DNA from 3 places in the Paenibacillus sp. MDMC362 genome. Region 2 is predicted to be linked to each of the others. Evidence: riboswitches for the same ligand, from Rfam matches in the RefSeq annotation. Region 2 holds a riboswitch; each other region holds the start of a gene.
The links. Region 2 has a riboswitch for thiamine pyrophosphate ahead of DP091_RS20655 (ECF transporter S component). Riboswitches for the same ligand answer to the same signal wherever they lie in the genome.

Region 1 (7,143 bases), on a different contig from region 2:
TTTGGCCAGGCCTGCAGTAATAGCGGCAGAGTAAGTACAGCCGGTACCATGCGTATGAACGGTACGAATTCGTTGGCCATATAATTCTGTAAAGGAGATACCATCGTATATGAGGTCCATGACCGGAGTACTGCCGGGATTACCGAATCTGTCATCATTCTTGATCAGGGGGGAGCGTTCCTCACTAAACTCCCCGTTATGGCTGGCAGTTCTCGTTTGACCGTACGTCCTTTCTGACGGATGCAACTCTTCCTGCTGCGTATCCGCCACGATAGCAGGTCCTCTGTCTCTTTCGTGATCCGCATCTTCACCGCTGCCAAGCAAACCCTCGTCATGCCCGCCTTTGATCACAACAATCCTGGGACCCAGACCATGAATGCGTCTCGCTGCTTCTTTCCGATCTTCGATCGTGCGGATACGTATCCCCGCCAATACTTCGGCCTCCGGTATATTGGGGGTGGCAATCAACGCCAGCGGCAGCAAATCCTCTCTTAAAGCCTGCACCGCTTCGCTTTGCAGCAGCTCCGCACCGCCCTTGGCGATCATCACGGGATCCACAACGACCTTCTCCCAGCCGAATGCCCGAATCCGGTCAGCAGCCAGGCGAATGATCTCGGCATTGAACAGCATGCCCGTCTTCAATGCATCGACTCCGAGGTCCGAGCCTACCGCTTCCATCTGCTCCGCTACTGCTTCGGGGGGCAGGGGATATACGCCGTGAACCCCCAATGTATTCTGCACCGTGATCGCCGTAATCGCAGACATGCCATATACGCCGAGCTCCTGGAAGGTTTTCAGATCGGCCTGAATGCCGGCACCGCCGCCGCTGTCAGACCCCGCAATCGTCAGTGCCCGAGGAACGTGAGACTTGCTCATCGTGCGCCACCTGCAGCGGATGCTTCTGCTTTCCGGACAGCGGCATAGCCCTCCAGCGAGCCAGGATGAAGTTCTGCCAGTTCATTCAGGAAAGCGATCTGGAAGCTTCCCGGTCCCTGGTCCGCCGTTCGCTCCGCAGCTCTCGCCGCCGCGGCCCCGTAGAAGGCCAGACCCGCCGTTCCGGCAAGCAGCAGGTTTGCTTCTACCGCTGCAAAGGCACCCAGCACCGAGGTCAGCAGGCACCCTGCGCCGGTTACCTTCGTGAGGAGAGCATCCCCGCCGGTAATGAGGCGTACCTCGTTTCCATCGGTAATCACGTCCTCTTCACCGGTAATCGCCACGATCGTGCCTAATTCGCATGCAGCCCGCACGGCCAGCCCGGCATGATCGCCACCTGCGCTATTGCCAGCGTCTACACCTTTGATCTCGCGGGCCTCCCCGACAAGGTGAGCGACTTCAGCCGCATTCCCGCGCACGAGCGATACCTTCACCTCACCTAGGATCCGCAGCGCCGACTCCGTCCGAAAACGGGTTGCTCCCGCGCCGACCGGGTCCAGCAGCACAGGCACGCCGTGTGCGTTCGCCGATTGTCCGGCTATAATCATCGCATCCACCAGCTCGCGGTTCAGCGTGCCGATGTTTAATACGAGCGCGCCCGCGATGGCGGCCATATCCGCCACTTCCTCCGGCGCGTAAGCCATGACCGGCGACGCGCCCAGCGCGTACAAGCCGTTCGCCGTAAAATTCGTAACCACCACGTTCGTCATGTTGTGAACGAGGGGGCTCGTCTGCCGTACCTGTGTTAAAAGCGCCGAAACTTCTTTTTCCCATGTATGCATATGAATCAGCCTCTCTTATCTATATTGGAATTTATGAGCTTGTTACGTCTCTTTACAGCACAGCGGCCTGCAGGGGCACCGGCCATTCCTCCTGCTTATAAGCCATATCCCAAAACATATACTCCAGCTGGCAGCTCAGCATGAAATACTCCTTCATCCGTTCCCGCTCGGCTGCCGTCGCACGCTCCGCCCATTCATCGACACGGCTGCAGAACTTGGCTGTCGCGTCTTCGCCCCGGTTGCCGTAGAAATAAATCCAGTCGTAGAACGGATGGGATTCATCCGGCTTCACTTCATCCAGGAGCTTGCGGCCAATCTCCAGGTAGGTCCACGGGCAAGGCAGCAGTACGGCCATAATCTCGCCCAGACTGCCCTCATGCGCCACCGTCAGCATATGACGGATATAATGATGCGCGGACGGAGCCAGCGGATAGCCTTGAAGCTCATCGTAGGTCACCCCGGCGGCTGCGCAAAAATTCTGGTGCGGATGCACCTCGCTATGCAGGATGAATGAAATCTGTTCGTTAAAAGCCGCGATTTCTTCTCGGCTGGTCGATTTGGATATGGCAATTCCGTAAATCCGCATGTAAGCGTTCAAATACTCAAAATCCTGCTTCACATAGTGGATCAGCTGTTCCCGCGCCAGTTTCCCCTCGGCAATGCCTTTTACAAAGGGATGATCGAAGATTGCTTGAAAAATGCCTCCCGCCTGCTGACGGAGCTCTTGCGAAAAACTCATTTTTGTCCCCACCTCCAACATATTGAAGAGCAGGAAGTCCATAAGACACGACTTTCCAGGCAACGCTAAAAAGCCGCCCCGAAAACTGGAGCGGCTTCGTCAACAAGTCCGAGTGCGCCAAAAAACGCACCAAGACCTCATATTCGAAGGCTCCACTTTCCTACGCTAGTACGAACTAGATCAGGTTCAAAGGGTCCAAGATACGCTCTTGTCTCAGCCGCTAACGGCTCCCCTAGTGGACTTCCTATTCTTTTGTCTAATACTGTACATAGGTTTGCAGATACTGTCAAACGTTAACGGTTCGTGGACGGAACTCCACTTCGGAAATCTTCCCGAGACCGGTTGATCATGATGTTGTACCGTGGCAGAGGTCTTTCGCGAATAAAAAACGCCGGCTACCCGGCACTTGTTTCAGAAACACTGACGCTCGGTTGTCATGTATTCCCCAACATAATGAGTACATAAGAGCAAACAAACTAAAATGAAGCATAAAAAGGAGCGTATTTATGACGAACCCATCAAAAGCGGTTAAACCCATTCCGGATGGCTACACCTCCGTAACACCATGGATTATCTCAAGAAACTCCGCGGCGCTAATCGAATTCCTGGAGAAGGCTTTTCAAGCCGAAGAGTTAGCCCGCGTCTATGTTGGCAATGGTGTCATCGGCCATGCCGAGGTGCGAATCGGGGATGCCGTCGTCATGATGTTTGACGCGAAACCGGAATGGCCGGATAGCCCGGCGTACCTCCGTCTATATGTTGAGGATTGCGACGCCGTCCACCAGCAAGCGCTTGCCGCAGGAGCCGTCTCGGTGACGGAGCCAACGAGTTTGTTCTTCGGCGACCGGGTGGGACGGGTACGGGACCCGTTCGGCAACTTATGGTGGATTCAGACGCGATTGGAGGACCTAACGCCCGAGGAGATGGAACGACGCGCCCAGGACCCGGATTACATGAAGGCAATGACCTATGTTGCCGGTGCGGAAATCGTGGTGAAGATTTCGTAACAAGGTGAAGTGAGATCGAGCGTCATTTCAGGGAGAACATCATGGGTGGTTCGATTCCAAGGGGTATGCATGAATGGCTGGGATTATAATCGGTGTAGGGGCCGGGGGGAACCCAGAGTAGCTATGGTTTAGAGGTAGAAACCGGGGAGCACAGAGTATATAGTTGAGGCTACTGCTGGGCTTGGTGCGACTGCTGGGATTGGGGCTACTACTGGTCCTCGTGCTACTGCTGGCTTGGTGCGACTGCTGGTATTGATGCTACTGCTGGTATTGGTGCTACTGGTATTGGTGCTACTGCTGGTATTGGTGCGACTGCTGGTATTGATGCTACTGAATCTTGGAGCTACTGCTGGCTTGGTGCGACTGCTCAGAGGGCATAGCGGACTGAGGATACGTTATTTAGCTGAAAAGGCGTAATTTTCGAGAGTTAACGGACACCAGATACGTTATTCATAGAATATGGGCGTAAAAAGGCAGTTTATTGCGGTGATAAGCGATCCTGTGTCCGTTAGTTTTAAGAATCGAAGGTAAATCAGGCAAATAAGGGAACTAGTGTCCGTTAACGGATCAGGGGAGCGGTATAAAATACGGAGCTGGCATAGCTGTGCCGGTGAGTGGTGTGCACGCAGCTACATAAGCGGTGAGGCGGTGGTGCTGCACACGCAGCGATACTGCTTATGCGCCATGCTGGACACGCTGCGATACAAAAAAGGAGGCATCCCTTAAGATCTAAGATCTTTTGGAATGCCTCCTTTATGCTTTTTCCTAGCATCATCCGCTATACGATAATACTAGCCTGCTGCATTCGTCTGCATTCGTCTGCATTCGTCTGCATTCATTACTGAATGCCGTAGAATTCTTGAAGCTGGTCAATCATCAGATTCGCTGCCAGGATGCCGCCTGCTGTATTCCAGATGGCATCGTCCACTTTGTGGGCCTGGCCGTTCTTGACGACATTCAGGTTATTCCACAGTGGATCGTTGATCCATTCCTGCTCGGTTTGGTTGGCGCCGCCATCCCCGGTTTCATAAGTGAAGTAGAACAGTCTGTCGGCTTCTACCTCAGGTAAACGCTCCTTCGTGATCTCGTCAACGAAATCGTCCTTGGCGTTCTTGGTCATATCGTTGCGGGCGATGCCGATTTTATCGAAAATAACGCCCGAGAACGTATTGGTGTGGTATACACGCGTCTTGCCAGCCATGAAACGGACCACGGAGACGGTCTCGTCCAGCTTGCTTCCGGCCTTCTCTTTGAAATCCTGAATCCGCTTGTCGTATGCAGCCAATAGCTCTTCGCCTTCGGATACCTTGTTCAGCGCTTTGGCATACAGCTCAAAATTGTTCTGCCACTCGCCGCGAAGATCCTCGGCAAAAACGGTCGGCGCGATCGCCTTCAATTGCTCGTATACTTTCTCCTGACGCATCTTGTTGCCGATAATCAGGTCCGGCTGCAGGCCGGCGATCAGCTCGATGTTCGGCTGGCTCTCTTCCCCGACAACGGTAACGCCTTCCATCTGGTCTTTAATATGCGGATACCAAGGGTCGCCTGTCCAGGATCTAACGGCACCTACAGGCTTCACGCCCAATGCGAGAAGCGCCTCGGTTCCTTCGTTCGTAAGGACGACAACCTTTTGAGGCGTTCCCTTGATCGTTTCCGTCCCCATGGCATGCGTAACTTCATACGATTCGCCGCCGGCTGCAGCGCCGCTGTTGCCCTCTGCGGTATTCGTTGTCTCGCCGCCCGCATTGTTTGCATTTTCTTTTGCCGGGCTTGCTCCGCACCCGGCAAGAATCACGATCATGATCAGAGCCAGCAAGCTAAACTTGAGGCCTCTCGTTGGTTTATGTTTCACTTTTTTTCCCATTCCTATCTAAATCCCCCTTATGTCATATCCCTCTACTTGAAAATCATTATCAATCACTGATTCAAAACTATAAAGGGTTTCATGAAAAATATCAAGATATTTATGAGAATGATTATCAAGCTCATTGACAGATGGGGTCCCTTCACCTAAAATTCATATGAACTTAATTATTCATGGACTTAAGAAAGTGAGCATATATGCGCGTATTCGGACTATTCATATCGCTATTGGCGCTGGCTGCTGCCGTCATGGGCAGCATCGCATTTGGAGTAACGAACATACCTCTTCATCAGGTATGGGAATCGTTCACTCACTTCAACGGGAGCAATGAGCATCTGATCATTCTCATGGCAAGACTGCCCCGCGCGCTCATTGCGCTTGCTGTAGGAGCATCCCTGGCTGTTGCGGGTGCCCTTATGCAAGTCATCACGCGCAATCCGATTGCATCGCCCAGCACGCTGGGCGTCAACTCCGGTGCCGCCTTTTTCATTATAATGTCCGCAGGCTGGCTGGGCGTAAGCGGACTCCAATCCCTTACCTGGGTTGCGCTGATCGGAGCCGCGGTCAGCGGGGGTATCGTATTTTTCCTGGGCAGCATCGGGAGGGACGGCATGACGCCGGTAAAAATCACCCTCGCGGGTGCCTCCATAGCCGCCTTCTTCCACTCCCTGACGCAGGGATTGATGCTCTCCGACGGCAAAATGTTCGACCAGGTGCTGGTATGGCTTGTCGGTTCGGTAGCCGGACGCGATTTGAACCAACTCGCAGCCGTGTGGCCGTACATGACCGTTGGCATGCTGGCTGCACTCCTGCTGGGCCGTCATCTGAACGCCCTCTCCATGGGTGACGATATCGCGCAGAGCCTTGGGCAAAAAACAGCCCTCATTAAGCTGTTAGCGGCAGCGGCCGTTATATTGCTGGCTGGAGGTTCCGTTGCCGCTGCTGGACCCATCGCATTCGTCGGAATCATCATCCCGCATATCGTTCGGTATTTAATAGGAAATGATTATCGCTGGATTCTGCCTTACAGCGCGGTGCTGGGCGCACTTCTGCTGGTGACGGCCGATCTCGGTTCCCGATATATTGCCATGCCGAAGGAAGTCCCGGTTGGCGTGATGACCGCAATCATCGGCGTGCCGTTCTTCGTGTACATAGCCAGGAAAGGAAGACGAGCACAATGAGTAAACACCGCATATTCCGCTCCAGGAACGCGAAAGTATCGTTTATGCTGGAGAGAAGAACACTATGGGTATGCCTGATCCTATTCGTGCTTTGCGTCACCACCATGATTATTAGCACAGGGACGGGAAGCCAGTTTGTTTCGCCGCTTCATGTCATAAAGGCATTGTTCGGCGATGCTCCGCCTATGGAGCAGGTCATCGTCATGCAGCTGAGGCTGCCTCGAATTATTATCGCCGTGCTGATCGGCGCCGCTCTCGCGGTGGCAGGGGCTATTCTGCAGGGCGTCATCCGCAATCCCCTGGCCTCTCCCGATGTCATCGGCATAACGGAGGGAGCATCGCTTGGGGCGGTTCTCTTCATCTTCATATTTACGGGCACCGTATCGATCCACTGGATGCCGCTATTCGCCATCCTTGGTGCCTTTTTCATTACCGGTCTATTGTACGTGCTCGCCTGGAAAAATGGCGTATCGCCGCTGCGGCTCGTCCTAATCGGGATTGGAGTATCGGCTGCCATCAAATCGATCTCCTATATGCTGATCATATCCGGGCCGCTGCAGCTGGCCGACCGCTCCCTAACCTTTATGGCAGGCAGCATTTACGGCATGTCCTGGGATAAGGACGTTATGACCCTGCT
Region 2 (7,143 bases):
GAGGTTAATTTTTGAATGAGATGAGGGGGTTATGACGTGATGCTGAATGCATCGCCGTCTTCTTTTATAATCATGCCTGCGCTTGCCAAAATCGTATGTGAGCCGGGCTGGAAATGGCAAAAACGCGAAAGACCCATGCAGAATTATGATTTGTTCTATGTATGGAGCGGTGAAGGCACGGTCGAGCTCAATGACGAGCCCTTTGCCGTGGGAAAAGGAAGCTGCTTCCTGTTCCGACCAGGAGATCATACGAGCGCGACGCATAATCCGCAGAAACCGCTCGTATTGACATATATCCATTTTGACGTGGCCGACCCGGTTCAGCATATCCCTGCATCCTATCGCAAGCTGACGGAAACGATGGATTTCGAATATTTGCTCGCGCGCTACGTGCGTTTGTATCTGGACAAGCCCTATGGATCATTGGAGGAGGGGCAACTGATTCTGAAACAGCTGATGATTCATCTGCTGCGTTCGGATCTTGCTGAGCCGGTGGTCAAAAAAGCAAGCAATCAGCTGTCCGAAGCGATCCATGAAATCGCGAATTACGTCCGCCAGCACCCGGGTGTTCCCCATCGGGTCGAGGATTTGGCGGCCAGAGCGGGGTTGTCCCCCCGTTACTTCTCGATCAAGTTCAAGGAGCTGATCGGCACGCCGGTACAATCCTACATCATTCAGATGCGGATCGAGCGGGCGCAGCATCTGCTGCTGCATCAGGGGATGAACGTAACGGAGGTAGCCGACGCGCTGGGTTACCGGGATATATTTTTTTTCAGCCGGCAATTTAAGCAGTATACGGGCAAGAGCCCATCCGAGATTCGGTGATTTCCCGCCCTTCCATAACTTACCTGGCAAGTCGAAGGGCAAATGGGTTTCATAGCAAGCGCTTTAGGGTAAAAACGACGTACAGTTTCAAATATATGAAGGGGGGAGAGAGGAATGAGCCCAAGAAGACGGGTGCGTGGACGCTTCTTCAGTCGCGGTGGCTGCGCTATATTCAGAAATCGCTTGCGCCGCATGAAGACAACGACTCAGGATCATCAGAACGTGTGGTTTTAATGAGACTTGCCCTACATACGGGGACGTAGAATCCCGTTATCATATACGTTTTTTTCTGGATGAACGCAAAAGGGAGCTAAATGGCTCCCTTTTTTGATATGTTTTTGGGGTCCCCGCAAAGTATTTGGAATAAGCATCGAAGCATAGGCTCCACTTTGTGGTGCTATTTAATGGACGCGCATGGGAATAGGGGCCGTCTGATTACGTTATAACAGGATGCATATACGAATAGGGACTCTGTTGAGATTGCGAATATTTGTTATATTAGGGATATGCATAAAGCGCTGCGCTAATCGCAGGATTTTTAATGGACGGACAGGCATTACGGATAACGGAAGGGTGACGGGTGTGAAGGGTAAAGTGGCAAGGGCGGACCAAGCGGTGATTCGGTGGTAACGGCTGGAGCAGGAAAGGTTGTGCTGATCACGGGCGCGTCGAGCGGGTTCGGACTGCTCATCAGCTTGGAGCTGGCACAAGCGGGTTATGACGTGGCAGCGGGTCTGCGCAGGCCGGAGGCGGCTGCAGAGCTGTTGACCCGAGCCGAGCAAGCAGACGTTGCCGAACGCATTCACGTATTTCAGCTGGATATATGCATGGAGGAGCAAGTCAAGGCTGCTGCTTGGGAGTTAGAGCAGAAGTTCGGCCGCTTGGACGTGCTGGTAAACAATGCCGGCGAAGCGGTAGGCGGCATGGTGGAGGAAGTACCGCTCAGCGGCTGGCGAAAGCAGATGGAGACGAATTTTTTCGGGACCGTATCGGTGACGCAGCATATGCTCCCGCTGCTGCGCAAGACGGGACGATCCAAAGTCATTCTCATGAGCAGCATTAGCGGCGTGGTCGGCTTTCCGGGTTATGGTCCCTATGCGGCATCCAAATTTGCGCTGGAGGGGTTCGGCGAGAGCCTGTCCATGGAGTTGATGCCCTTTGGCATCGATGTCGTACTGATCCAGCCCGGTGCCTATGGCACGCCGATCTGGAATAAAAGCTTTGGGGAGCTTACGGTAAAGGAAGGATCACCCTACAGCGGTCTGCTGAAGGGCGTGCTGGACTATTCCGAGCGGACAGCCAGGGGGAGCGGGGATCCGCAGGAGGTAGCCAGGCTTGTGGCAAACATTGCGTCCATGTCCAAACCGAAGTTCCGCTATAGGCTGCCCCGAGGTACGCGGCTGACCGCATGGATCAAGGGCGTACTGCCGGATCGGCTGTTTCAGCGGATCGTTTATCGGATGCTGGACCGGCGTTAATCATTCATGAAGCGAATGGTTCATGGCCTTAACTTGTCGTGTGATGCTTGGTGAGGCTTGATAAGGTGAATGGAGTTACCCTTTTCTGGTCGGGGACGGGTGGAGCAAACCGAGCAGCTCTCCCATTTTTACCTTGGATCCGGGTCCCAGGTCACCGCGCGGAGTAAACGTGCCGTTCTCTGTCAAAAGCACGACGGTAGAGCCAAATTCAAAGTACGCGAGTTCATCGCCGATCTCGTATTTCTTCACGTTCTCGTCCGCATAACGGATGCTGCTTACGTTCATGGCTCCGACCTTCACGACGGCAACTTCGCCGAACTCATGCGCAATATAGGTAATGAGGCGCTCATTACGGCTGAGCACACGCCGGATATGGGTCATCGCAAAATCGTTCACGGGGTAAACGCGTCCCTTTAGATGCTCGCTTTCCGCCTGAACACCGGTTACCGGGGAATGAATGCGATGATAATCGGTTGGGCTTAAATACAATACAAATGCATAACCGTTGATGTAGTTTTCCATTCTCGGTGACTTGGCGAGCAGCTCGCTCAGGGTATAATCCTGTCCCTTGACGCTCAGAATGGTGCCGGCATTAACGGCGCACATCGCCGAAATCGTGGCATCGACGGGGCTTACCATGGCATCGGCGGTGTCGTCTATGGCGCGCAGGCCTATTTTTAACCGGCGGGAAAAGAATTCGTTCAGTGAGCGGTATTCGTGGATTTCTTTCTCCGCTTCATGCGCCGGGATTTGATAAATTCGTATGAATGCAGGTATTAGATGACGGCTCAGCCGGCTGTGGGAACAATGCCCCATGATTCGGGACAGCCACTTGCGGGAGGACAGCTCAGTCATCAGACGCAGCAATTGTTTAGCCATGTCATTCTCCTTTGTGCATAGGTGTCAGCAATAAACGTTGGTGGAAAAGCCAATCACTCTGATATTGACATAGAATGAGCTGGAAATCAATAAATAGCCATTTTTGAAAAAAGGTTCTTGCTAATTGGAGAACGAATGTGTATTTTAAGATTAACATGAAACCGAATAGGGAATACGGGGGCTTGAGTGAATCAGGCTGAGATTGCAGCTGTTATCCGCTGTTGACCGTTAATCTGAACTGGGTAATGCCAGCGTAGAGAATATCCGACCCTGCCTACATAGGGCCTATTTTTCCGTCTGCGCGTTTTCCAGACGGTTTTTTGTTGTGTTTACACAAAAATAGAGGTGGAGAGGGGAATGTGTGGTTATGGGAACATCTGTGCAAGAGAAGTTGGGGGTTCAGCCTCGAAAAGGGCTGCGGTTAAGCAATATTTTGGTGACGGTGCTGGTATCGCTGGTGCTTGGCGTCATTTATCACTTCTGGGGTTCGGTTTATAATCTGTTAAAACCGCTGTTCTTTGAAGCGGATGAGTTGTTATACGGAATGTGGTTCGCTGCAGCCACGCTTGCTTACTTGCTAATCCGAAAGCCGGGAGTGGCCATCATTGCGGAAGTGGCGGCTGCCCACGTGGAAGTGCTGTTTGGCAGCGGCTGGGGATTGACTCTGCTGCTATATGGCCTCATTCAAGGACTTGGGGCAGAATTGGTATTCGCGGCGTTCCGTTATCGGAGCACCTCGGCGTGGACGCTGGCGATTGCCGGAGCAGGCGCAGCCATCGGATCGATGATGATGGACTTCTATTACAGCTATACCGATGACCTGCAGACGTGGATGTTCCTGGCCAAATACGGTATGCGGGTACTCAGCGGCGCCGTCATTGCAGGCCTGCTCATGCTCTTGCTGGCCAAAGCCTTGGACCGCACGGGCGTCACATCCCTGCTGCGTCCTGCGTCGAAGAAGGATTACGAAGCACTGGATGATCCGCGCCATGTCTAATGCCGCGGTTAGCCCGGTTTCGGCTCAGTCCGCTGAGATGGTTCCGGAACCGGCCATGTATGTGGAGGGATTGCGTCTGAAGTATCCGGGCGAGGAGCGGCTGATGTTCAAAGACCTTTCCTTCTCGGCTGTCCGCGGGGAGAAGGTGCTGCTGCTCGGTCCTAGCGGCTGCGGCAAGTCCACGCTGCTGCAGGTGCTTAGCGGGATGATTCCCCGCGCAACGGAGGTGCCGATGAAATGCGAGTCGCAGCTGATTCCTCGCTCTTGGGGTTATGTATTCCAAGATCCGGATACCCAGTTCTGCATGCCGTACGTGGATGAAGAGCTGGCTTTCGTATTGGAAAACCTAAGTGTCCCCCGCGACCAGATGAAGGATCGGATGCAAGCGGCGCTCCGCGAGGTGGGTCTTGATCTTGAGGAGCTTCATATGCCGATCGGGCATTTGTCCCAAGGCATGAAGCAAAGGTTAGCGCTGGCTTCGGCTCTGCTGCTGGAGCCGGAGGTGCTGTTCCTTGACGAGCCATCTGCCTTGCTCGACCCGGAAGGAAGGGAGCAAATCTGGTCCGCGGTGAAGGCCGTATCGGAAGGGCGGACGCTGATCATCGTGGAGCACCGGATCGAAGAAATGGCCAAATACGTGGATCGTGTCGTACTGTTCAGCCCGGATGGCGTGATTCTGGGCGAAGGACCTCCAGCAGCGATATTCGCAGAATATCAGCGGGAACTCCAAGCCTATGGAATCTGGTATCCCGGCGTATGGGAAGATTATGCGCAGACCCGGGCGGGCAGAGAGCTGTTTGCTCCGGTCGATGCACTTGGCGATGAGCAGGGTAATCGTAATCTCCTGCATGAGGCTGCTCCGCCGTACGCTCAATGTGGGGAGCCTGTCATTCAATTGGCGAATTTCAGGGGAATGAGATGGGATAAACCGGTCATCAGCCTCCCTTCGGCCGAGGTGTTTCCGGGACAGTTTATTGCGGTCGTAGGCCCGAACGGAGCAGGCAAAAGCTCGCTGCTGCTCAGTTTGATGGGGCTGCTTCGCGCCGAAGGGACCTATATGCTCTGCGGGGAAGAGGTCATTCAGGGCAAGCGCAGGAAGCTGCGGAAGAAGAGAGAGCAGCAGCTGCGTCAAATCGGGTTCGTGTTTCAGAATCCGGAGCTTCAATTCCTGACGGAGCGCATCGGCGATGAGGTGGTGTACTCGCTGCTGGTGGATCATGTGCCGCCGGAGGAAGCGAAGGCGCAGGCCGACCGCTGTCTTGAACGCTTTGGATTGAAAGGCTTGGAGGCCAGGCATCCGTATCAGCTGTCGACAGGCCAAAAGCGCCGCTTGAGCGTGGCTACGGCCATGGCGAGGCATCCGTCCGTCCTGCTCCTGGATGAGCCGACCTTCGGACAGGATGCACGGAATACGTTCGCGATCCTGGAGATGTGCGAGCAGCTCCGCCGCGGGGGAACCGCCATTCTCATGGTGACGCATGAAATGGAGGTCGCGCAGCGGGTCGCCACGCATGTATGGGAAATCCGGGAGGGACAGCTGACCTCGAGCATGCCTTCTCCGCGCTGGTCTGGCCGGATTGCATCCGGGCAGACGGCTAAGGGAGTAAACGGCGCTGCAGGCCCTCAAGGTACCTCAGCCGCGGCCGATCATCGCCTCACGGGGGTGAACGCATGAACATATGGAACCCCGTGCGGATCACTTGGCTGCACCGGGCGAATCCGGTGGTGAAGCTGGGTCTAATCTGTGCGCTTTTTTTCATGACGGTGTTAACCCATGATCTTGATTTTGTTTTGTACCAGGCGTTCATCTTTATGGTCTGTCTCGTGGTGCTCAGCGGGGTGAAGCCGTGGAAAATGCTGTTGTTCTTCATTCCGTTTCTGCTTGCCTTCATATCGTCCGCCTCTTCCATGATGCTGTTCGGTAAGGGAGAGACGATCTGGTGGGAGTGGGGGTTGTTCCGGGTGTCGGAAGAAAGCTTCTACCGGGGGCTGCATTTGGGCTTTAAGGGAATTGCCTTTGCTTCGGAGGGGCTGCTGCTCGTGACGACAACGTCCTCGGTGGATTTATTTTATAGCCTGATGCAGAAGCTGAAGCTTGCGCCCAAGTATGCATACAGCTTCATGGCTTCAATCCGGCTGCTGCCGATGGTATGGGAGGAATATGTGATCCGCCGCCAAGCCTTGAAGGTACGAGGAGTCCGCCCGATTCGCGGAATTCGCGGCATGGTGAACCGCGCAGGACTGTATGTGGTGCCGCTGCTGGCACAGAGCATCCGCCGGGCCCATCGGGTGGCCGCTGCGATGGAGGCCAAGCAATTCGACGGCGATCAGGCGAAGTCCCGGACGTATTATTATCCGTCTCGTTATTCGCGTTATGACCTTCTGGTTATCGGATTACTCGCAGTTGCGGCCGCTTTCGCTTATGCCGCAGCCGGATATTTTCCATGGTTCGGCATTGGTGACGTGCGGTTTGATTAAAGGGTTGGTGAAAGCGAAAAGAGTCGGCTTACGTTACGTAAGCGGGCTTTTTTTGTTATGAGATTCAAAGTTAAGCTATCTTCTGCCCCGTTATATTTAAAAAATCATGTCTGGATTTCATGCTGATCGAGGCGTTATAATACTGATGGTACCAGAATAGTATTTATGGTACCAGAAGGGGAGTTAGTTCACTTGCGCGAGCGAATATTGAATGAAACGATCCGCTTGATACAGCGGCAAGGATTTACGTTTACGGTCAGTGACCTGGCCCGCAGCCTTGCGATTAGTAAACGGACGATCTATGAGCACTTCTCATCCAAGGAAGAGATTGTTGAACATATCATTGACGGGATGATCCGGCACATCCAGCAGCGCGAACGTGAAATTGCGGCGGATGAGGGGCTTACCGTTCTGGAGAAGATTCACCAGATTCTAATCTGTCTGCCCCAGGAGATGGAGCAGATGGATTTGGGGATGCTGCCGGAT
Region 3 (7,143 bases), on a different contig from region 2:
GGACGGATCCATCAGGATGTTTTCCCGGCGCGGACGGGAGAAAGGGACTTCTACCCGTTTCAGGATGGTTCCGGGCCGTGCTGACAAGATATAGATGCTGTCCGAGAGGAGCAGCGCCTCCTCGATATGGTGGGTAATCATCAGCACCGAACGGCGCGTATCCTCCCAGATATCGAGCAGCCAGCGCTGCATATCGCTGCGCGTTAACGCATCCAATGCACTGAACGGTTCGTCCAGGCACATAACTTCCTGCGGACTCATCAGTGCGCGCAGAAAAGCTGCTCGCTGCTGCATTCCGCCAGAGAGGGTGTGCGGATATGCTTTTTCGAAGCCGCTGAGTCCGGCACGTTCCATCCAGCTGCGGGCATGTTCCCTGGCAGCGGCTTTCGAGGTGCCTCTCAGCTCCTCGGGAAGGAGCACATTGTCCTCCACCGTACGCCAAGGGAACAGGGCCGGCTGTTGAGGCATGTAGGCGATGCGGCCTTTTTCCCCGGTCACGTCCTGATCGTCCATGAGGACAGTGCCCGCATCCGGAGCTGTTAACCCCCCAATGATATGGAAGAGCGTGCTCTTTCCGCTGCCTGAAGGACCGATTAAGGAGACGAATTCCCCGGGCTGTACTTGAAGCGAAAGGCCATCCAGAACATGCACTTCGCTGCGCCGGTCACGGAAGGTTTTTCGAAGGCTGCGAACCTCGAGGGCAGGTGCGGTTGAGACCGAAGCAGCCGACGGGTCAGCTCCGTCCTGGACCGTCAGGGGTACTTGATGTGTCATATCGACAAATGGCCTCCTATCATATAAGATTCGAAACGTCTATTCATGGGATTTAACCTTTTCGATTCCAGCGGATGAGCCGCTTCTCCAGCAGGGTGATCAGCAGCACCATCAGCAGGCTGAGCAGGACGATGACCAGGATGGCAACAAATACCCGATCCGTGCGGTAGCCGGATTTTTGCAGCATCATGTAGTGGCCGATTCCCCGGTCCGATCCGATCCATTCCCCGATAACCGCACCCATGACCGAATAGGTGGCCGCAATTCGAATCCCGGAGAAGATGGAAGGAAGCGCATGCGGCAGCTCCAGCTTGCTGAAAATTTGCCACGAGGAAGCCCCCGCCATCTGCATGTAATTCATCATGGTTCGGTCAGTACGGGCCAGTCCGTCCAGGGCCGCAACAGCGACGGGGAAGAAGCAGACCAGCGTAATCACGATAACCTTGGGCAGCATGCCGAAGCCGAACCATATCATGAGAAGCGGGGCAAGGGCGATTGTCGGCACATTCTGGCTAAGAATAAGAAGCGGATAAAGAGCGGTTTTGAGAAAAGGCACCATGTGCAGTGCCAGCGAGATGACTAGTCCGATCGCCGTACCGATCATAAATCCGATCAGGGTTAATTGCAGGGTGGCCGCTGTATGCTGGAAGAGACCGGAAGCTCCGGTAACGGCCTCATGCCCGATGGCCGTCGGCGCAGGCAGAATAAAAGGTTCAATGTCGAATATGGATACTGCGGCCTGCCATACCGCCAAAAAGAAGAGGACCGCCACAACGGGCGGCCAAACCGAACTCCACCAGCTTCTCATGGACGGTATTTCTCAGTCAGCTTATCCATGCTGATGCCGCTGGGATGATGGGCGATTCTGACTTGGGATATGATGCTGGGACTTCCCGCATTCACCAGCGCTTCATGCATGCGCTCAACGATCTTGAGCAGCTCGGCGAGCTCTCCTTCCATGGTCGTTTCGAGTGCATGAACCTCGTATTTCACGCCTGATTCCTGAATGACCTTAATCGCTTCATCTACATAAGGGATGCTGTCGGCCCCGTTTGGCGTTCTCGGTATCACTTGAATGCTCAAGAGCGTATTCGCCATGTAAACTCATCCTTTCGTGCAAGCTATATTGTAATGGAAGAGAGACAGCCTTCCGCAAACGTCGTCTCTCTTCTTTTTAAATAGAAATAACCTTATGGCTGCTCCGGTAAAAAATCATTGGTGAATGCGCGGTCAGCGTCAAGCTCTTTCTCCAGCAGCTTACGCTCAAACATCCAGTCTGCATATCCCGACCATACTTCGGCTTTTTGTTCACCCCAGCGGGATGCATCATCCTGATAACGGGGGCTCAGCCATTTTTGGCTGGCGAGAACCAGTTCGGCATCCAGGTCAGGAACCGCCTTCGACAGCAGGGCTGCCGCATCTTCTGGATGTTGAATCGCATAGTCGTATCCTTTTGAAGTCGCCCGCATGAACGCTTTGATAAGCTCGGGGTCCTCCTGAATCAGCTTCTCGTTCGTCACGATAACCGGCGTGTAATAATCAAGCTGCTCGGAGTAGTCCTTCACATAAATCATGTCAAGCGGTTCATTGCGAAGCTCGGCTTCAATACCTGTCCAAGCATAGAAGATCCAGGCAAAATCAATGTCGCGTTTGACGGCCGTAAAATAATCGGCATCGCCCATATTGACCATTTTCACCTTGCTGACATCGGCGCCATCGATCTCCATGATGGATTTCATGACGGCTTCCTCCACAGGCGAGCCCCAGCCGCCATAGGATTTTCCTTCAAAATCGCCTGCTTTCGCGATGCCTTTGTCCTTAGGGGCGGCAAAGCCGGACGTATTATGCTGAATGATCGCTGCAATGGAAACGAGCGGCAATCCTTGGGTTCTGGCCAGCGTTACGCCCTCCTGATAGCTGATGCCAAACGGCACGTTACCGGATGCGACCAGCGTATCCGTTCCGCCTGCTCCCGGCTGGACGATCTGGACATTAAGCCCTTCTTCCTCATAATACCCAAGCTCCTTCGCTGCATACAGGCCGGTGTGATTCGTATTGGCGGACCAATCGAGCATCAGCTGAACGTCACGGAGTTTTCCGGGGGTCTGACTGCCTTCGCCTTCGGCACCTGTCTTCTTGTTCTGTCCGCTTGTACCGCATCCGGACGCGACCATAAGCAGGACGCAAGCGAGAAGCAGCGGAATCCATCTTCCCTTCTTCATCGTTTCTTCTCTCCTTTGAGTTCTCTTTCTATTACCTCGCAACTCCACAAAAAAACGCCCTGATGATATCAGGACGCATGACGGCGTAAGTGTATACCACGGCAAATAAAAAGCTGCCGCAAACATGGGCTTCCTACGCTGGCATTACCCAGATCAGGTGTAAGGGTCAGTATCATATCGGATACACTCTCAGCCGGCCAAATCCAGCTCCCCCGGTATTTATGAAGTTTTGATCATTACATCCGCTATTATAGTCCTAACACACCAGACCTGTCTAGTTCGAAGGAGCGCGAGCGAGGCAGGTCTTTGCTCAGAACACTTGCCATGGGAAGGATTAATTAATCCTATGAACCTTTCACGGAATAAAGGATTTGAATAAGGCTTCTATATTGAGGTTATCGCTGGAAGAACTCAATCCATTCCCCTTCGGGACCATGCACGAAGAAATAACGGAAACCATTCGGGAGCGTCACGATTTCCTCGTCCAAGTGAGGAACGTCAAGTCCTTGAACCCGGGCATATTCCTCTTCAATGTTATCCGTGCTGACTGCAAAATGATGAACGGTGCCCTCCGCAGGCAGCGAGTTGCTGTATCCCTGAATAAGCTCGACTTCCGTCTCGTTGCTGCCGTTAAAACCGAGGAATGCCAGCTGGATGACGCCATTCGTATGGGTTAGGCGATCCTTTAGTTCTAGTCCGACTACGGATGTATAGAAGGCGATTGTAGCTTCTATGTCCCGGACAACAATACCAACATGATCCAATCGTTTCTGTGACATGGTTCAACTCCCTTTCCGATCTATCTATATGAGATATGACTGAAATATTATCACATAATCCCTATACGTCAAGTGGGAGTTGTGTTTAGGGTGGGGCTGATAAAGATGATTTTTCTTTCATTTCCTCATCTTTACTTTTGGGTGGGTAAAAAGTATCATGAGAAATAGAGAGATTAATTCAAAAGACCTAACATACGAAAGCGATCCAGCTTACCTTTTGGCCGAGGAGGAATGCTTATGAGTCCAACTCCAGCAGATCATCTGTGGATTCGACTCGCCATGATATATGCATTCATTCAAATCATGATTGCTCTGTGGATGCCTGAGGCTTTATCGCTTCAGCGTGTTCTAGTCATAATTCCTCCTGTAGCCGCCTCCGTTTATTTAATGCGGATTAGTCGGCGTTATGAGGTTCATCTTCGCAGGTTTTGGCTTATTGTTAGTCTCGGATTGATGGGGGATGCAGCGGCACGAATCATTCATGCTTGTTATGTTTGGTTTGGAAAAGAGAGCGCTTTCTCATCGATCCTAACCCATTTGTTCTGGGGACTTGAACTCATTCTGTTCGCAAGCTCTCTCATTTATTTATTCCGGCATGTTCAAGGTTCGCTTCGGGGACTCCGGTTTATGCTGGATATCGTGATTGTTGGCATTGCCGTCATGACGGTAGGGTGGGAATATTTCATCAAGCCTGAGCTTCAGGGTCTGGCCCATGAGGCAATATGGGGAAACCTTTGGGTGGACATGCTGTATCCCCTGTGTGCAATGGTACTTATCTTTTTTACGCTGGTGTTATATTTTAATACCGGACTGTTAGGGAAATGGGCGGCCATTCTGTTATGTCTCGGCGGAAGCACTTATATTGCCGGGGATGTTCTGTACATCTATCTCGTTGATCTTTTGGATATCGAGCTTCGCTCCTACCTGCATCCACTCTATACGATATCGGTATTATTCATTAGTTTCGCAGGTGGGCAGTCCGCTCCTGATTCCCGTAAACCGTCCGTTGGCGAGCGGGAGCCGCGCTCAGTCGGAAACCTGGTCGTAAGGTATCTGCTTCCCTACAGCGTGCTTGGCGGGATGGTTGCCCTTATGGCGCTGCGGTTTGGAGGATGGACTGGACTGTTTACCGGTCTATCCCTGTGCGTGATCCTGATTCTATTCAGGCAGATTTTAATCCAGTTCGAGAACGACCGTTTGTTTGACCGACTGCATGAAAGTCTGATGCAGAGTGAAGCCCTGGCACATCGTGATGATCTCACGGGGCTGTATAATCGCCGTTATTTTAATGCAAGGCTGGCGAGCTCGCTGAAGGAGGCGGACCGCGCAGGTTCCCGCGTAGGCTTGCTGTATATGGATATGAACCGTTTCAAACGAGTCAATGACCGATACGGCCACCGTGCCGGCGATCTGTTGATTCGAAAGGTTGCAGACCGGCTTCAATCCCTTGAATCTAAGGGAGTTTTGGTTTCCCGTTTAGGAGGAGACGAATTCACCGTTATGATCCATCCGGCTGGTGAGGATCAGGAGCTGATCTGGATGGCGGAGGAGATCTGGACGATGCTTAGCGAGCCATACGAATTGGAAGGGCATGAAGTCCGAACCACGCCGAGTATCGGCATTGCGGTTTATCCGGATCATGCCAGAAATGACCAGGAGCTGATTGGTCGCGCCGATGCCGCGATGTATGCGGCGAAGGAACGGAACGCCCCTTGGCATTTTGATGTGGAGCGGACGATGCTGCTGCAGCTTTTGGATCAAAAGCTTGAGTAGATCAAGCATGACCATCGTATTGATAGTGCGTTGTTACAAGCAATAAAAGTCGATTTTTGTAGAATTTAGCGTAATCATTGCACGAATCTTGCGCATTTCTCTTAAAATAGGTCATAACTTCGATATAAAATCCATAAAATGCAAAGAAATCATATTCAAAATGCCGATAAGAAGCATAGTGAGAGCTAGCTTGCCAAGGAGGACGAACATGATTTGCGACAATTGCAGCACCTTTGAACCGATTGAGGACCAGGGGACCATTCATATAAAGCCTGCAAGTGGTGAGCTTATTCAGTTGCTGGCAGTGAACGGCTACGCGGTACAAGAGAACAATGAGGGTTGTGCTGTAAACTACAAGGTACGTGCGGACCTGATCTCCATGATAAAGTGTCTGCAGCCCCTTCCGCTGAAGATTCGTCAAGAGCTGTCCTTCTGTGTTACCGGTGGAGAAGCTCCGCAAATCCGGCATTCTTGGACCCCTATGCAGAAGTTCGAACTGCAGATGGAGCATTACGATATGGTAAGTATCATTTTACATAAGCAGTTCACGAGCTATATGCAGCCCATCGTGGATTCATCTGAGCAGATCTTTGCCTACGAGTTTCTCCTTCGTCCGGTAGAGTGGGGAGCCAGGTTCCAGCCGTATGAGCTGTTTGAGACAGCCCGTAAAACCGGATTGCATGCATTCCTGGACCGGGCGGCACGAACCAGTGCCATCGAGACCAGTGCCGAGTGGCTTCCCATCGGCGTTAAGCGATTCGTGAACTTCCTGCCATCCTCCATATATGATGCGCAGATGTGTCTAAGCCACACCTTTCATACCATAGACAGGCTCCACCTGGATCCGAGGGATTTCGTATTTGAGGTCGTGGAAACCGAGAAGATTGATGATGTTGAGCATTTGCAATCGATTTTCGAGGTGTATCGCAGTCATGGAATCTCGGTAGCCATGGATGACGTTGGTGCAGGTTATTCCACATTGGAGCAGATGATTAAGCTTAAGCCGGATTATGTCAAGATCGACCGGAGTCTGATCGATCATTGCGATCGCAATCCCGCACAGCAGGAGCAGCTCAAAGTGATCACGAACAAGGCTCATGATTTTGGGGCCATGGTGCTGGCAGAAGGCATTGAAAGAAGGGAGGAGTTTCATTTTTGCCGAGAAATCGGGATCGAGCTCTCGCAGGGGTATCTGTTTGGGAAGCCATCTGAACGGCCTCCGCGTGATCCTCATTCTCAACTCATCTATTCATAGCATACATAATCGGTATTTCCCCCGCTATCGGGATGCGGAGCTTTGCAGTTTGTCACAGCCTTTGGCTGAGTTCAGACATTCTAGAGGCTTGGCGTGGTTGAAAACGGGTCTTTTAAGAAGGAGTGATGATGCCCTGAAGGAGCCCGTACTCTGTAAAAACAAGAGCCCTGGAACGTTCTCCAGGGCTCTTGTTTTTATATAACTCGGTTGTTTTTGTAGACGTATGCCTGTTATCTTGCGGCTTTGACCTCTCCAAATCCGTCGATGCTGTACTCCTTGCCATTCACGTTCAGGACAGCCGGCGTATCTGTTTCGTTGACAATGATGGTTTCCTTGCCTT

Region 1: another riboswitch for thiamine pyrophosphate. It lies ahead of tenA (thiaminase II); the one in region 2 lies ahead of DP091_RS20655 (ECF transporter S component).
Region 3: another riboswitch for thiamine pyrophosphate. It lies ahead of DP091_RS16400 (ABC transporter substrate-binding protein); the one in region 2 lies ahead of DP091_RS20655 (ECF transporter S component).

Annotation. Positions count from the first base shown of each region.
Region 1 is NZ_QLYT01000053.1:26,851-33,993, forward strand. It holds gene thiD (bifunctional hydroxymethylpyrimidine kinase/phosphomethylpyrimidine kinase) at 1-876, opposite strand, end outside; gene thiM (hydroxyethylthiazole kinase) at 873-1,715, opposite strand; gene tenA (thiaminase II) at 1,768-2,454, opposite strand; TPP riboswitch at 2,595-2,698, opposite strand; gene DP091_RS24540 (VOC family protein) at 2,961-3,461, shown strand; gene DP091_RS24545 (ABC transporter substrate-binding protein) at 4,300-5,325, opposite strand; gene DP091_RS24550 (FecCD family ABC transporter permease) at 5,523-6,506, shown strand; gene DP091_RS24555 (FecCD family ABC transporter permease) at 6,503-7,143, shown strand, end outside.
Region 2 is NZ_QLYT01000041.1:30,177-37,319, reverse strand. It holds gene DP091_RS20670 (helix-turn-helix domain-containing protein) at 40-825, shown strand; gene DP091_RS20665 (SDR family oxidoreductase) at 1,449-2,303, shown strand; gene asd (archaetidylserine decarboxylase) at 2,379-3,182, opposite strand; TPP riboswitch at 3,347-3,459, shown strand; gene DP091_RS20655 (ECF transporter S component) at 3,550-4,179, shown strand; gene DP091_RS20650 (ABC transporter ATP-binding protein) at 4,172-5,854, shown strand; gene DP091_RS20645 (energy-coupling factor transporter transmembrane component T family protein) at 5,851-6,657, shown strand; gene DP091_RS20640 (TetR/AcrR family transcriptional regulator) at 6,850-7,143, shown strand, end outside.
Region 3 is NZ_QLYT01000030.1:150,439-157,581, forward strand. It holds gene DP091_RS16385 (ABC transporter ATP-binding protein) at 1-774, opposite strand, end outside; gene DP091_RS16390 (ABC transporter permease) at 827-1,582, opposite strand; gene DP091_RS16395 (MTH1187 family thiamine-binding protein) at 1,579-1,872, opposite strand; gene DP091_RS16400 (ABC transporter substrate-binding protein) at 1,965-2,996, opposite strand; TPP riboswitch at 3,110-3,220, opposite strand; gene DP091_RS16405 (VOC family protein) at 3,392-3,775, opposite strand; gene DP091_RS16410 (GGDEF domain-containing protein) at 4,013-5,548, shown strand; gene DP091_RS16415 (EAL domain-containing protein) at 5,757-6,803, shown strand; gene DP091_RS16420 (glycoside hydrolase family 65 protein) at 7,034-7,143, opposite strand, start outside.